Regions from separate parts of the Paenibacillus sp. IHBB 3054 genome, predicted to be linked through region 1. Evidence: predicted binding sites of a transcription regulator. Region 1 holds the regulator's gene; each other region holds the start of a gene.
The links. The regulator Rex, encoded in region 1, represses fermentation and respiration genes when NADH is low (regulators of the CRP and FNR family bind a similar motif). The targets are predictions, from matches to a motif close to TTGTGAAATATTTCACAA.

Region 1 (5,541 bases):
GGCCTTGCCATTATAGAAGAAGACCGGTCCATCTCCCGGGTGTATGGTTCTTACGTCAAGCCCGGAACACCGATTCCTCCTTTTATTACGGGCTTGACCGGCATCACCGATGAAGATGTGAAGGATGCGCCAGAGCTGGATGAGATGATGATGGAGCTCGTCCCGCTGCTTGACGATGTAGTGCTTGTTGGACATAATGTTGCTTTTGATTTCCATTTTTTGCAGAATGCTTTAGACCGCTGCGGCTATTTGCCATTTCAGGGACGGATTCTGGATACGATTGATTTCCTTAAAATATGCTTTCCGTCACTAACGACCTATCAGCTAGGTGCAGTAAGTAACCATTTTGGCATCACACATGACCGTCCGCACCAGGCGGACAGTGACGCAGAAGCTACAGCGATTGTGTTGCTTAAATGTCTGGAAGAGCTGTATAGTTTGCCTCTGCTGACCATTCAGCGGCTTAACGAGCTGTTTGCCGATGAAGACAGTGACTTGGCCTGGTATTTTGACGGCCTGCTGCGGGAGCGCGAGATGGAAACCTTCCAGCCGGAAGGAGAGCTGAATTTTTACCGTCAGCTCGCAATGGCTGTAGGCGACTGGACTGAGCTGGCGCCTCCAAGAGAAGAAGGTGTTGGCAATCCTGTGGAGAATGTATCCTTTGAGGATTATATGGCCGAGGTAACCAAACGGCTTAAGGATACGCTTCCACAATATGAAAGCCGGGAAGCCCAGGAGATCATGATTGGCGAAGTGAATACAGCCCTTCGGGAGGACAAGCACCTGCTGATCGAGGCAGGCACCGGCACCGGCAAATCGCTCGGTTATCTGCTGCCGGCTATTTATCAGAGCGTACGTACCGGGCAGAAGGTTATGGTCAGCACCCATACCATCAATCTTCAGGATCAGCTGCGCGAACGCGATATCCCGCTTCTGACCAGTGTTGTGCCTTTCCCGTTTAAGGCTGCGATATTCAAGGGGAGAGGGCACTATTTGTGTCTGCGCAAGTTTGAACATAAAATAAATAAAAAGGACTTCGTAAGTCCCCGGGAAGAAGCGCTTACGGCAGCGCAGATGATCGTATGGCTTACCCAGACGGAATCGGGTGACGATGAGGAGCTGAATTTGAGCGGTCGCGGCGGGGATTTCTGGGAGACAGTAGCCAGTGATACCGATTCATGTCTGGGCCGTTCCTGTCCGTGGTTCCGCAAATGCTACTACCACCGGGCCAAACATGAAGCAGGGATTGCCGATGTGGTCATTACCAATCACTCCAAGCTGTTCGCAGACGTCAAGGCCGGGCACCAGCTGCTTCCGGCTTATGAGCATCTTGTCATTGACGAGGCCCATCATTTGGAGGATGTAGCCGGCAAGCATCTGGGCATGCAAATGAAGTATTTCACTGTAGCTCATACGCTTACAAGGCTGTATAAAGACAGCCGCAGCGGCCAGCTGCCGGCACTGCGCCAGACTCTGCAGTCCTCGGGCAGTGAGCAGGCTTCGGAGTGGAGCGGCGTAATCGATAAAATCTATCCCGACCTGCTTACCGTAAAGGAAACTTGGGATACACTGAGCGACAAGCTGTTCGGTCTATTGCCCGAACGAAGCGATGCAGCGGCAGGTGAAGCCGGCCAGCTGGTCACACGCCTGCTTCCCGGCAGCAAGCCCAAAGATTGGGAAGAGCTGGCGGCGCTGGAGAATACGCTCCACTTAGCCTTGAGCGACATCATCCGCAGAGGTGACAAAATGCTCAGTGAGATGCGCGATACGGAGAGTCAGTCGTCTTCGGACAGCCTGGTGACCGATATCGGAGGCTTGTTCAAGGATTTGGCATCCATCCGGGAACAAATCCGCTTCTTTATGGGTCTCAGTGACGATAATATCGTGTACTGGATGGAAGGGAGCGGCAACTACCGGGGCAAGTCGCTTCAGCTCTACGCTGTGCCTGTCGATGTAAGCAGCCAGCTCAAGGATCTGTTCTTCGACAAGAAGAAGAGCATAGTGTTGACCTCGGCCACGTTATCGGTCGACAAGTCCTTTCAGTTCATGATTGACAACCTTGGTCTTTCTGAAGCCTCAGAGCAAGGGCGTCTCATGACAGCGCTGCTGCCTTCACCGTTCAAGTACCGTGAACAGGCGCTGCTTGTCATCCCGCGCGATTTCCCCAGTGTTAAGGGCAGCGTAGGCGATGCGCGTTTTGTAGACAAGCTGGTGCATTCGCTGGCTGAAGCGGCGGCGGCGACCAAGGGGCGGATGCTGGTGCTGTTCACCTCCTACAAAATGCTGCGCCAGGTTTATGATCCGCTGAAAGAGGCCTTGGCTTCCCAGGACATTACGGTTCTGGGCCAGGGTGTGGAAGGAGGCAGCCGCAGCAAGCTGATCCGGCGTTTTCAGGACAGCTCTGCATCGGTATTGCTTGGAACAAGCAGTTTCTGGGAAGGAGTCGACATCCCTGGCGAGGCGCTGACCTGTCTTGCGATTGTAAGGCTGCCGTTTCAGCCGCCGAATCATCCGCTGGCCGAGGCAAAAGCGGAGCTTCTGCAGGCCCAGAAGAAGAATCCTTTTATGAAAATGTCTGTTCCACAAGCAGTGATCCGCTTCAAACAGGGTTTTGGACGATTGGTTCGCACAGCGCAGGACCGGGGAATTGTTATTGTATATGATACCAGGGTCATCGAAGCTTATTACGGGAAGTACTTCCTGTATTCACTCCCTGGTCCGAAGATGGAGCACATGCTTACCGATCAGATGGTTCCGCGGATTGCGGAATGGCTTGAAGAGGGCGGCGTTTCCTAATCTGTCATTGTTTATAAATTTTCCCCATCTCTTTGTACCATAGGCTGTGTCCCGTTCGCGGAGCGGGCACTGCACGTGGTTGTCATACGATATCGCGTCAGTGCAATTCTAAATTAGGAGGAGAAAATATGAAATCGGATAAAATATCGGAGGCCGTCGTTCGCAGACTCCCAGTGTACCTGCGTTTCCTGAACGATCTCCAAAAGCGTGAAATCTCAACCGTTTCTTCTCAGGAACTCGGGCAGAAGCTGGACCTTAATCCGGCGCAGATTCGTAAGGATCTGGCCTATTTTGGTGATTTCGGCAGAAAAGGCATTGGATATGACGTGTCTTATCTCATCGAAAAGATCCGTCACATTCTGAAGCTGGATCAACAAATCAATGTGGCCCTGGTAGGTGCCGGTAACCTCGGTCATGCCTTGTCCAATTACAATGCTTATCTGAAGGATACCATGAAAATCACTGCTGTATTTGATTCTTACGCTCCCAAGATTGGACAAAATATCAACTCTCTTACGGTACAGCCGATGGAGGAGCTGGGTCAGACCATCCGCGATCAGGGAATCCGGATCGGGATCATTACTGTACCGGACAGCGAAGCACAGAATGTGGCTGATATTCTGGTAGAATCGGGCATCGAGGCGATCCTGAATTTTGCACCGGTCATTCTGAAGACACCTGCAACCATCCGGATTCATGCTGCCGACTTTACGACTGACCTGCAAAGTCTGGCGTATTATTTACATGATGGAAAGGAAGGAATTACAGATGAGCAGCAATAAGATGGTAATTGCAAACGGACGTTTTCTGGTTCCCGGAAGCGAGAAGCCTGTCTTGAGCGGTTATATGACTATAGAAAATGATTTGATCACATACATAGGGGAAGAGAAGCCCGTTATTGAAGAAGGCACAGTGACGCTCGACGGCAGCCGGCTGCTGTTCATGCCGGGTCTGGTCAACACCCATGGTCATGCTGCGATGTCGCTGCTGCGCGGCTACGGGGATGATATGGTCCTTCAAGCCTGGCTGCAGGAGAAAATGTGGCCAATGGAGGAGAAGTTTACCGGAGATGATGTCTACTGGGGCACTTCCTTATCCGTTCTGGAGATGCTGAAAGGCGGCACAACCACCTTTTTGGATATGTATGATCATATGGACCGGGTGGCCGAAGTGGTCGAACACTCCGGCATCCGTGCGGTGCTGATGCGCGGTGTTATTGGTCTGTGTCCTGAAGAGGTGCAGAACCAGAAGCTTGCGGAAGCTGTTGCGTTCGCCCGCAACTGGCACGGCAAGGCTGACGGCAGAATTACAACCATGATTTCACCGCATGCCCCGTATACTTGTCCTCCGGACTTTTTCATGCGGTTTGTGCAGGCTGCACATGACCTGGACCTGCCGATGCATACGCATATGTCGGAAACGCTGCGTGAAGTGGAGCAGAATGCCGCTGATTACGGCCTGCGTCCTGTAGCGCACCTGGAGAAGCTGGGGATGTTCACCCGCCCGTCCTTAATCGCCCATGGTGTCCACCTGAACGATGAGGAGATCGAAATCCTCGCCCGCCACAAGGTGGGTGTGTCCCATAACCCGGGCAGCAACCTGAAGCTGGCCAGCGGTGTTGCACGGGTGCCTGAGCTGCTGAGAGCCGGAGTCAAAGTTTCACTGGGTACGGACGGGGCGGCAAGCAACAATAATCTCGATATGTTCGAGGAAATGCGGCTTGCAGCACTGATCCATAAGGGAGTCAGCGGCGATCCTACCGCAGTTCCGGCACCGGAAGCGCTGCTGATGGCCACGCAATACGGGGCGGAATCAATCTTCCTGAACCAGGTGGGCCGCCTTTCAGCAGGGATGAAGGCTGATTTTATTGCAATTGATATCGACCAGCCTCATCTACTGCCGCATAGCGACTTGCTCTCCCACGCCGTGTATTCGGCCAGCGCCAAGGATGTCGAGCATGTCTGGGTGAACGGCAAGCAGGTTGTGAAGCATGGTCAGTGCCTGACACTGGACGAGGAAGAAATCCGCCGCAAGGCGCAAGAAACTTTTGAAGGGCTGCTGAAGCGTTAATTCGACTGCCGCAGTTGACTTTATGACGTTTCATATATTAAGGAAAGGAAGCTGCATTTTGAGGAAAAGGAAAAAATGGCTTCTGCTGGGGATCGCTCTGTTTCTGCTCATTCTGTTCGGTCTAAGCCAATTTTATGCCTATATCATGAAGGACCAATGGAATGAACGCAGCGCGGCCAAAGAAGTTGCCAAGACCCGGGCGGGACTTACTGAGATATCCAAGGCGCAGAAATCGGTATGGGACGAAAATTCGGTGTACTGGGTGCTGACCGGGAAAAATAAAGCCGGTACGGATCTAATGGTGTGGGTACGGTTCACCGTGGACGGCAAGCCGGCCGGGGGCGATAACGGAGTTTATGCGGAAGAGCTGGCCAAAGGAACCTCGGAGAAGCAAATCCGCTCCATTATAGCCTCCCAGCTGCCCGGCATCGATATTAAACGGCTGCTTCCGGGTGTATATAATGGAGAATACGCCTGGCAGCTTTTTTACAAGCAGGAAGGACGTTATTATTACAAGTTCTTCCGTTTTGCGGATGGTACAGCAATCGGTGATGGATATACTTTGCCGAGCAAGTAGAGGCAGGGTGCAATAACAAAAAAAGCGGACAAGGCGGACAGCGCTTGTCCGCTTTTTTTGCATAATATGCTAATAAGTTGAACTAAAGAACTACCTAG
Region 2 (5,541 bases), on a different contig from region 1:
GTGAGATTCCGTTTAAGCCTGCTTTTGTACTGAACATCAATTGTACGCTGCGCGACCGGCTGTTCCTCCGGGATGGCTTGTGGGCAGGATTTGACGACAAGATGATCGGGTTCTGCGGGAACACCGCCGGCTTCATCAGCTACGGGGAGCAATATTACAAAAAGCATGCCAACCAGACAATGGTATTACTGCTGGTCGGATAAGGGGGACTCATTATGCAATGGATCAACAAGCTGCGCGCTTCATGGGGGAAAAGCAGCCGTGACGCGGATATAGTAACTCATGGCAGCGTCATCCAGACAGAAAAGGACAGTATGCCCGGCCAATCAAGCACCTGGAATGATTCGAATCCCGTCTCCAAGCCATTATCCTATGGCATTCATGCCTATTCCTTGGCGGAGCAGATCAGCCGCGAAACCGGGTTCATCCTCCAGGAAGAGGGACGGATGGTAGAGGATTTCGCAGCTCTGCGCGCAGGAAGCGGAGAGATGATCAGCCAGATCGGCGGAACGCAGCGGCTGCTGGAGCATTTGAAGGCCAACAGCGAGCAAACAGAAAGGCTTATCAATGAAATGTATGGCAGTCTCGCGTTTTCCTCAAACAAAATTGAATATGCGAAGGAAGCCAACGTACAGATATCTGCTGAAATGCAAAAAGCCTCGGCGATATTCACCCAGTTTGTGTCTTTAAATCAAGAGCTAAGCCAGCATTTTCAGAGTATTGGGCAGCTGGCGGGCATTATTACGGAAATCGCCGAGCAGACCAATCTGCTGTCCCTGAACGCAGCCATCGAGGCGGCAAGGGCTGGTGAGCATGGGCGGGGGTTCGCGGTCGTTTCTTCAGAAATCCGCAATCTTGCCGACCGGACCCGCAGCCACGTGGAAGAAATTATGGGTTCGCTGTCGGGGATGACAGGCGTGATAGAACAGCTACACGACAAGTCCAGTGATGGAACACGGGCCATGGCAGAGACGAACGAGCGGATCGGCCAATCGACCGTTTATATGAACGAGATCGTCGAAGCGGAGGAAGAAGTATTCCAGCATCTGGAGAAAATACAGGTTTCCCAGGACAGCAGCCTTGAAGATGTGGAACGCATCAATGCCGATCTGCTGCATGTCATAGAGAAATCAGGGCAGGATTCCGAACAGTTTGAGATGCTTGTCCTTACGATTCAGAAAAAAGCCGATCATTTTCAGCAGATGCTGAATCACTTGCATCAGATAGCGGAGCTAAGGCAGCTTGATAAAGAGGGAGATACAGCCGCTCGGCGTGAATAAGGCCGGTTTGTAAAGAGCGGTTTTAATGGTAAGTAAAAAGGTCTGCCGCTTAAAAGAGAGCAATAAAAAACCCGCAGTAAGGATTATTCCCTTGCTGCGGGTTGCTTGCGTTCTTGTCTATGTCAGTGTGTATGTAATATAGATAGACAGACGTTTAGTTTTTATCGATGAGTTCAAGTTTTTCAAGGATCTTTATTGTTGTTAAGGCGGATAACTGAACGGCTAATTCAACGCTTTCTTTCTGAATTCCGTCCTTCTCAATAGCATCCTTGTTCTCTGAGAAGACTTCTTCAGTTACTTGGCTGATCAGACTTTTGACGATTTCAATATGCATAATAAACTCCCCCTCTCCGGAAAAATAGCCACATTCTTTTATTTCGGCAGATCATCAGGTTTTTCTTTGAAATAAACCTTCCTCAATTAGCAGAAATCGGGTGGAGAAAAGTATAAACCATGACGTTATTATGATATAGTTAATATTGATTTTTAATCCATACCTTTCGTTAGTACAGAAGAGGTTGTTTGAATACATAACAATTGTTACAGAAGACCTGAGAGGGAGTACTCCATGACACAATTTGTCTACAAGCAAATAATTGATGACCTTAAAATGAAAATCTTTGCTGGACAGTTTGCGGATATGCGATTACCCGATGAACGCAGTCTTAGCGAAACGTATCAGGTTAGCCGCAGCTCCATCAAGCGCGCATTAACCAAAATGGAAAGTGTCGGAATCATTTTCAAAAAACGAGGTTCAGGCACGTTTATTAACCCCTTATACATAAAAAACGAATCCATCTTCAATTACGAAGGTTCCAATCTGGGTGTCACCGACAATTTCCAGATGCATGGCAAGAAACCTAAAGTCAAAGTGTTGAATTTTGAGGTTATTCCGCCAACAAAAGAATTGCAGCGGGATTTGTTCCTGGGGCCCCATGATTTTGTATACAAAATCGTCCGCTTGCGCCTGTTCGATGATGATCCCTTTATGATAGAGACGGGTTATATCCCGATAAAAATCGTCCAGGATTTAAACCAGACGATTATCGAGGGCTCCATTTTTAATTATTTGGAAGACTCGCGCAACCTGGCCGTAACCAAATCATTTTTATCTATTTTTGCCGAGCCGTCCTTGTCCACGGATCAGGAGCTGCTGCACTTGAAAGAAAATGAACCCGTTGGCATTATGGAGGGGATTTTCTTCTTGGACAATGGTACTCCCTTTGAATTTTCCCATATGCGGTTTCATTATCAATATTTGAAATTTAATACGTTTGTATCTGTTCATTAAGGAGCAGAATAAGACCGGGAATTTTCCCGGTCTATTTTTTTGTATACTTTACTTTTTTGTGGATGTAACGTATTTACATAAATTTCAATATAACTGTGTTTTGACAGCGTTTTTCCTGAGTTTTTCATACTATGTTCAAATTTTCACAAAATTGGACCGTATCACTTGTCAAAAAGGTTGTATTTATTTTGAGCAGAGGTATGATGTATTTGTAGAGAAAAAGAATGGCAATAAGCAACAATATATATATAGGAGTGGATGAAATGGGATTATCAACCATGAAAGTCGATTATTCGTCTAAAACGTATCTGGAAAAGCTTGACGCTTATTGGCGTGCAACCAACTACATTTCGGTAGGTCAGCTGTATTTGAAAGACAACCCGTTGTTAAGAGAACCTTTGAAAGATGCTGACGTTAAGATTAAACCTATCGGACACTGGGGTACCATTCCCGGCCAGAACTTTATTTATGCCCATTTGAATCGTGTAATTACTAAATATGATTTGAACATGTTCTATGTTGAAGGTCCGGGTCATGGCGGTCAGGTCATGGTTTCGAATTCCTATCTGGACGGAAGCTATACTGAGATTTATCCGGAAATTACGCAGGATATCCCGGGTCTCAAAAAACTGTTCAAACAATTCTCGTTCCCGGGCGGCGTTGCTTCCCATGCTGCACCTGAAACTCCTGGATCCATCCATGAAGGCGGCGAGCTGGGTTATTCTTTATCCCACGGCGCTGGCGCTATTCTGGATAACCCTGATTTGATTTCGGCTGTTGTCGTTGGAGATGGTGAGGCTGAAACCGGACCACTGGCCGCATCATGGTTCTCCAACCGCTTCATCAACCCTGTTACAGATGGCGCTGTTTTGCCGATTCTGCACTTGAACGGATTTAAAATCAGTAACCCGACGATTCTGTCCCGTCAATCGAAAGAAGAAATCACCGCTTACTTTACAGGCATGGGCTGGGAGCCGTTTTTTGTTGAAGGTGAAGACCCTGAACATATGCATCCGGAAATGGCGAAGGTACTCGATACTATCGTCGAAAGAATTGCAGCCATTCAAAAAAATGCGCGTGAAAATAACGACCTTACCCGCCCGGTATGGCCGATGCTCGTCTTCCGTTCCCCTAAAGGCTGGACTGGACCGGCAGCATGGGACGGTGTGCCTAATACTGGTTCGTTCCGTGCTCACCAGGTTCCAATTCCGGTTGACCAGAAAAATATGAAGCATGCTCCAGCTTTGCTTGAATGGATGAACAGCTACAGACCGGAAGAATTATTTGATGAGAACGGCCGCTTGAACGCAGAGCTTGCCGAAATCCTGCCTACAGGCGACAGACGTATGGGGATGAATCCTGTTACCAACGCTGGCAACCTTATCAAAGATTTGCGCCTGCCGGATTTCCGCGACTATGTGCTTGATAACTCCGTTCCAGGTAAAGTAGTAGCCCAGGATATGGCCGTTCTCGGAAAATACCTGAAAGAGGTTGTCCTGCTCAATGAAGATAACCGTAATTTCCGGATTTTCGGACCGGATGAAACGATGTCCAACCGTCTGGGACCTGTGTTTGAAGTGACCAAACGCCAATGGCTGGATCAAATTAATGAACCTAATGACGAATTCCTCGCTTCGTATGGCCGTGTAATTGATTCCCAATTATCGGAGCATCAGGCGGAAGGGCTGCTGGAAGGTTATGTATTAACCGGACGTCATGGCTTCTTTGCAAGTTATGAAGCTTTCCTGCGCGTTGTGGATTCGATGATTACCCAGCACTTCAAATGGCTGCGTAAAGCAACCGATCAAGGCTGGCGCGCTGATATTCCTTCACTCAATGTTGTTGCAACTTCAACCGTGTTCCAGCAGGACCATAACGGTTATACGCACCAGGATCCGGGTTTGCTGGGTCACCTGGCAGACAAAAAACCGGAGTTCATCCGGGAATATTTGCCGGCTGATGCCAACTCCCTGCTGGCTGTATTTGACACCATTCTGAACGACCGTCAAAAGATCAACCTGATTGTGTCGTCCAAACATCCGCGTCCACAGTGGTTCTCGGCTCAAGAGGCGCAGGAATTGGTTGATAAAGGACTCAAGATCATTGACTGGGCCAGCACGGACAAAGGCGGAGAGCCTGATGTTGTATTCGCTTCTGCGGGTACCGAACCTACGATTGAAGCTTTGGCTGCCATCTCTATCCTGCATGAGAAATTGCCTGAGCTGAAAATCCGTTATATCAACGTGGTAGATCTGCTTAAGCTGAGAAGCCAGAAACTTGATCCGCGTGGTTTATCCGACGAAGAGTTTGATCAATTTTTCACAAAAGACAAACCGGTCATCTTCGCTTTCCACGGTTATGAAGGCCTGATTAAAGACTTGTTCTTCGACCGCCACAATCATAACCTGCATGTGCATGGCTACCGTGAGAACGGCGACATCACGACTCCGTTCGATATGCGTGTACTGAATCAGATGGACCGTTTCGATCTGACGAAGGAAGCTGTTCTGAGCTTGCCTGCAGCTGACAAACACACTGCCATCGCGGATGAGATGGATGCTATGGTTAAGAAGCATTATGAGTATATCCGTGAAGAGGGCATTGATCTGCCTGAAGTGGAGAAGTGGGTCTGGAAGAGTTTGAAATAAGTTTGAGAAATCCGCTTGTAAATGTATGATGAAGTTGAAAGTGCCTGTCCCAGTGTGCATTAGGGGCAGGCACTTTTTTTGAAACGTATTCTATAGTAGGATTTAAGTGCCACCTTGTGGAATATTAAGGAATTGTTATATTGAATTTCAGAACATGAGAAAAGGAAGTAATGCATGAGAAGACAACACGAAAGTTATAGGTTTACAAAATTAGGTGTCGCAATGCTGTCTGTCATGCTGCTGCTGCTGTCACTGGCTCTTCCAGTCCAGGGTGCTGAAGGGAAAGGGGATACGACTCCCTCAGGCTCACCGCTGTCTTCGC
Region 3 (5,541 bases), 280 kb from region 1:
CGTTGAAGATAATAAATATGACAGCTTCCAAAAAATTGCCGAGCCGGTCGGAATCGTAATGGGTATCACACCGGTAACCAACCCAACATCCACCACGATGTTTAAAGCACTGATTGCCGCTAAGACACGTAATCCTATTATATTCGGTTTCCATCCATCAGCGCAAGAGTGTAGTGCCGCAGCAGCAAGAATTCTTCATGATGCAGCTGTGAAAGCAGGCGCTCCTGAGAACTGTATCCAATGGATTGAGCTTCCGACAATGGACAAAACAAACGCATTGATGAACAATCCGGACGTCGCTCTTATCCTGGCAACAGGCGGATCTGCAATGGTTAAAGCGGCATACAGCTGCGGTAAACCGGCTCTCGGCGTAGGCCCTGGTAACGTACCTGCCTTCATTGAGAAGAGTGCGGATATCGACCAAGCGGTTACCGACATTATTCTTTCCAAGACTTTCGATAACGGTATGATTTGCGCTTCCGAGCAGGCTGTTATTATTGAAGAAGCAATTTTTGACCAAGTGAAAAAGAAAATGATCGCAAATGGTTGCTACTTTGTAAATAAAGAAGAAGCTGCTAAGCTGACCAACGGCGCAATGAATGTGGAAAAATGTGCGGTTAACCCGGCAATCGTAGGTCAATCCGCTGTGAAGATCGCTGAAATGTGCGGTATCCAGGTTCCTGCCGGAACGAAGATTCTGGTAGCTGAACTCGAAGGCGTTGGCACCAAGTTCCCGCTGTCCGCTGAGAAACTTAGCCCGGTTCTGGCTTGCTACAAGGTTAAGAACGCTGATCAGGGGATCGAACGTGCAGCTCAAATCGTCGAATTCGGCGGTATGGGACACAGCTCGGCTATCCATTCCAACAATGAAGAAGTTATCATGAAGTTCTCGAACCGTCTGCAAACTGGACGTATTCTTGTTAATTCGCCTTCAACACATGGCGCCATCGGCGACATTTACAATACTAATATCGCTTCGTTGACTCTGGGCTGCGGATCTTATGGACGCAACTCGGTATCGCAAAACGTAACTGCCATCAATCTGATCAATGTGAAAAGGGTGAACCGTCGTACCGTGAATATGCAATGGTTTAAAGTGCCTGATAAGATTTATTTCGAAAAGGGATCCACTCAATACCTGGCCAAAATGCCTGATATTACCCGCGTAGCAATTATCACTGACCCTATGATGGTTAAACTGGGTTATGTAGAAAGAGTAGAACACTACCTGCGTCAACGCCAGACCCCTGTAGCGATCGAAGTGTTCTCGGAAGTTGAACCGGATCCATCGACAACTACCGTAGAAAAAGGTACAGCTATGATGAACAGATTCCAACCGGACTGCATCATCGCACTCGGCGGCGGTTCGCCAATGGATGCTGCAAAAGGAATGTGGTTGTTCTATGAACACCCGGATGCTGACTTTAACGGTCTGAAACAAAAGTTCATGGATATCCGCAAACGGGTATACAAATTCCCTAAGCTTGGCAACAAAGCGAAATTTGTAGCTATTCCAACAACATCGGGTACAGGTTCGGAAGTAACCTCTTTCGCGGTTATTACTGACAAAACTACTGCAAATAACACTAAATATCCGCTTGCAGACTATGAGCTGACTCCGGACGTAGCGATCATCGACCCTGAGTTTGTATATAGCTTGCCTAAGACTGCTGTTGCCGATACAGGTATGGATGTATTGACACATGCGATTGAAGCCTATGTTTCCGTTATGGCGAGTGACTACTCCGATGGTCTGGCTATCAAAGCCATCCAGCTGGTATTCCAATACCTGGAGAAATCCGCACTTGAAGGCGACAAACTTGCCCGCGAAAAAATGCACAACGCATCGACGCTGGCTGGTATGGCATTTGCTAATGCATTTCTGGGCATCAACCACAGCTTGGCGCACAAATGGGGCGGTCAATACCACACGGCTCATGGACGTACCAATGCCATCCTGATGCCGCACGTTATCCGTTACAATGCCAAGAAACCAACGAAGTTTGCTGCGTTCCCTAAATACTCGCACTTTGTAGCTGACGAACGTTATGCAGAAATCGCCCGTATTCTGGGATTGCCTGCACGCACTACCGAAGAAGGCGTAACCAGCCTGATCAATGCAATCCGCGACATGAACAAAAAATTGGGCATTGAAGAGTCGTTTCAACAACTCGGCTTTGATCCTAAGGATTTCGAATCCCGCGTAGACTATCTGGCTGACCGTGCATTTGAAGACCAATGTACTACTGCCAACCCTAAATTGCCGCTGGTTACTGAACTTGCTGATGTATACCGCAACGCATTCTACGGAAGATTCGACAACTAATTGGTGATTGCTTAGCAAAGGATAAGGTTATAGGTTAATATGGAAGGGGATGGTAGTGACAAATATCACCGGAAAGGTGATATTTGTCACAGTCCTTTTTCAGAAAATAAACTAAAATGTTTATATAAAGAACGGTCCCAGTTATGAAGACGCGATTGTGAATTTAATTACAACCATATCTTTGGGATCACGAGACACGGGATTAACCTTCAAGCCCGCGATCTCTACAAATATAATAAATATAAATGGAGGGATTTAGCATGTCGGTGATTGAAAAAGATGTACAAGAAGTGAAGTCTAGTTGGAGAAGTTTTACAAAAGGTAAATGGGCCAGAAAAGTCGACGTTAACGAATTTATTTCCAAGAACATCAAGCCTTATGAAGGAAACGAAGATTTCCTCGTAGGTCCTACCAGCAACACTACTGAACTGTGGAAGATTATCTCCCAACTGAGCAAGGAAGAAAGAGAAAGAGGCGGCGTATGGGACGTTTCCCTGGATACTGTCTCTACCATCACTTCCCACAAGCCAGGCTACATCGACAAGGACAAGGAACAAATTGTAGGCGTACAGACTGATGCTCCTTTCAGACGTTCTGTTCAACCGTTCGGCGGTATTAAGATGATGATCGATGCCACCAAAGCTTATGGCTTCGAGCTTCCGAACAACATTGTCGAAATGTTTACGAATATCCGCAAAACGCATAACCAAGGCGTGTTTGATGCATATACACCTGACATGAGAGCAGTGCGTAAATCCGGCGTTATTACAGGTCTTCCTGATGCTTACGGCCGCGGACGCATTATCGGTGACTACCGCCGTATTGCCCTGTACGGTATCGACTTCCTGATCAAAGACAAGAAACAACAACAAACCGAGCTTGAAGTTGATTCCATGACTGAAGAAGTAATCCGGTTGCGCGAAGAGCTGTCGGAGCAAATCCGCGCTCTGGGCGAGCTGAAAGAAATGGCTGCCGCTCACGGTCTTGATATTTCCAAACCGGCGAACAACTTCAAAGAAGCTACTCAATGGGTATACTTCGGTTATCTGGCGGCAGTAAAAGAACAAAACGGTGCTGCAATGTCCTTGGGACGCGTATCCTCCTTCCTCGACATCTATGCACAGCGCGATTTTGAAGAAGGTACTCTTACTGAAGAACAAGCACAAGAAATCGTTGACCATTTCGTAATGAAACTGCGTATTGTGAAATTCCTGCGTACGCCTGACTATAATGAACTGTTCTCCGGCGACCCTACTTGGGTAACGGAATCCATCGGTGGTATGGCTGAAGACGGAACAACACGCGTAACTAAGAACAGCTTCCGCTTCTTGCATACCCTATACAACCTGGGACCTGCTCCAGAGCCTAACTTGACGGTTCTGTGGTCCGAAAGACTGCCTGAAGGCTTCAAAAAATATTGTGCTAAGGTTTCCATCGAAACCAGCGCTATCCAATATGAGAATGACGATGTAATGCGTCCATATTGGGGTGAAGATTACGCAATTGCTTGCTGCGTATCCCCAATGCGCATCGGTAAACAAATGCAGTTCTTCGGCGCCCGCGCCAACCTGGCAAAAGCTTTGCTGTATGCGATCAATGGTGGTGTAGACGAGAAATCAGGCGTACAAGTCGGACCTGAATTCCCTGCGATCACTTCCGAATATCTGGATTACAACGAAGTAATGAAACGCTTCAAACCGATGATGGAGTGGCTGGCTAAGACTTATGTCAACACCCTGAACATCATCCACTACATGCATGACAAATATTCCTACGAACGCATCGAAATGGCACTGCATGACCGTGACATTCTGCGTACGATGGCTTGTGGTATCGCCGGCCTGTCCGTTGCTGCTGACTCCCTGAGTGCAATTAAATTCGCTAAGGTTAAACCGATCCGCAACGAACAAGGCATCGCCATCGACTTCGAAACCGAAGGTGAATTCCCTTGCTACGGCAACAACGACGACGCTGTTGACAGCATCGCGGTTGAACTGGTTGAAACCTTCATGTCGATGATCCGCAAAAACAAAACTTACCGTGATGCTATGCCGACTCAATCGGTATTGACCATCACTTCGAACGTAGTTTACGGTAAGAAGACTGGTACTACTCCTGATGGACGTAAGAAAGGTGAACCGTTCGCTCCAGGTGCTAACCCGATGCATGGACGCGACAAGAAAGGCGCACTGGCTTCCTTGAACTCTGTTGCCAAACTGCCGTATTCCGAGGCACAAGACGGTATTTCCAACACGTTCTCCATCGTTCCTAAGGCGCTGGGTAAAGACGAAGAGTCCCGTAAGTCCAACCTGGTATTCATGATGGACGGATACTTCCACAACAACGCTCAGCACTTGAACGTTAACGTATTTAACCGTGAACAACTGATCGATGCTATGGATCATCCGGAGAACTATCCTCAATTGACCATTCGTGTATCCGGCTATGCTGTTAACTTCATCAAGCTGACCCGTGAACAACAGTTGGATGTTATCAACCGTACATTCCACGGTACAATGTAATTAAATTAACTGTGTAATACAGTTCTTGTATAAGATGTAATAGCAGTGAGGTGATACCGCCCTTGATTCAGGGGGCGGTAAAATCTTGCTAAAAATTAATTAAAATTTTAAGTTCTTTTCGAAAGGAAGTCATCATATGGCTAATGGACATATACATTCCTTAGAAACGTTCGGGACCGTAGACGGGCCTGGTATCCGTTTTGTTCTATTTATGCAGGGCTGCTTATTGAAATGCCAGTATTGTCATAACCCGGATACCTGGGGGCTTAATGAAGGCAGAGAAATGAGCATCGAGGAAGTGCTGGCGGAAATTGAACCTTACCTGAATTATTATAAGTCTTCAGGTGGCGGGCTTACCGTATCTGGCGGCGAACCAACGCTGCAGGCGCATTTTGTCAAACAACTGTTCACTGAAGTGAAACGGCGCTGGAATCTGCACACCACACTGGATACAAATGGCTATAATGATGGTTCGAAGATCAGCGATTTGCTGGATGTTACTGATCTTGTGCTGCTCGATCTCAAGCATATCGATGATGAAGCGCATATTAAGCTGACCGGTAAATCGAATGATCGTACATTGAAGCTGGCCCGCTGGTTGTCAGATCATAACCGTAAAATGTGGATCCGCCATGTGTATGTTCCTGGCATTCATAATAAGGAAGAGGATTTGCTGAATCTCGGCCGATTCGT

Region 2: the regulator Rex is predicted to act here: its motif matches at 2,703-2,720, upstream of ACQ76X_RS21220 (phosphoketolase family protein).
Region 3: the regulator Rex is predicted to act here: its motif matches at 2,482-2,499, upstream of pflB (formate C-acetyltransferase).

Annotation. Positions count from the first base shown of each region.
Region 1 is NZ_JBOFBG010000001.1:280,182-285,722, reverse strand. It holds gene dinG (ATP-dependent DNA helicase DinG) at 1-2,796, shown strand, start outside; gene ACQ76X_RS01480 (redox-sensing transcriptional repressor Rex) at 2,886-3,578, shown strand; gene ACQ76X_RS01475 (amidohydrolase) at 3,565-4,866, shown strand; gene ACQ76X_RS01470 (cell wall elongation regulator TseB-like domain-containing protein) at 4,925-5,443, shown strand.
Region 2 is NZ_JBOFBG010000021.1:9,836-15,376, forward strand. It holds gene ACQ76X_RS21200 (FIST signal transduction protein) at 1-203, shown strand, start outside; gene ACQ76X_RS21205 (methyl-accepting chemotaxis protein) at 216-1,280, shown strand; gene ACQ76X_RS21210 (hypothetical protein) at 1,435-1,614, opposite strand; gene ACQ76X_RS21215 (GntR family transcriptional regulator) at 1,849-2,571, shown strand; gene ACQ76X_RS21220 (phosphoketolase family protein) at 2,835-5,219, shown strand; gene ACQ76X_RS21225 (serine hydrolase domain-containing protein) at 5,394-5,541, shown strand, end outside.
Region 3 is NZ_JBOFBG010000001.1:556,666-562,206, reverse strand. It holds gene adhE (bifunctional acetaldehyde-CoA/alcohol dehydrogenase) at 1-2,326, shown strand, start outside; gene pflB (formate C-acetyltransferase) at 2,587-4,848, shown strand; gene pflA (pyruvate formate-lyase-activating protein) at 4,985-5,541, shown strand, end outside.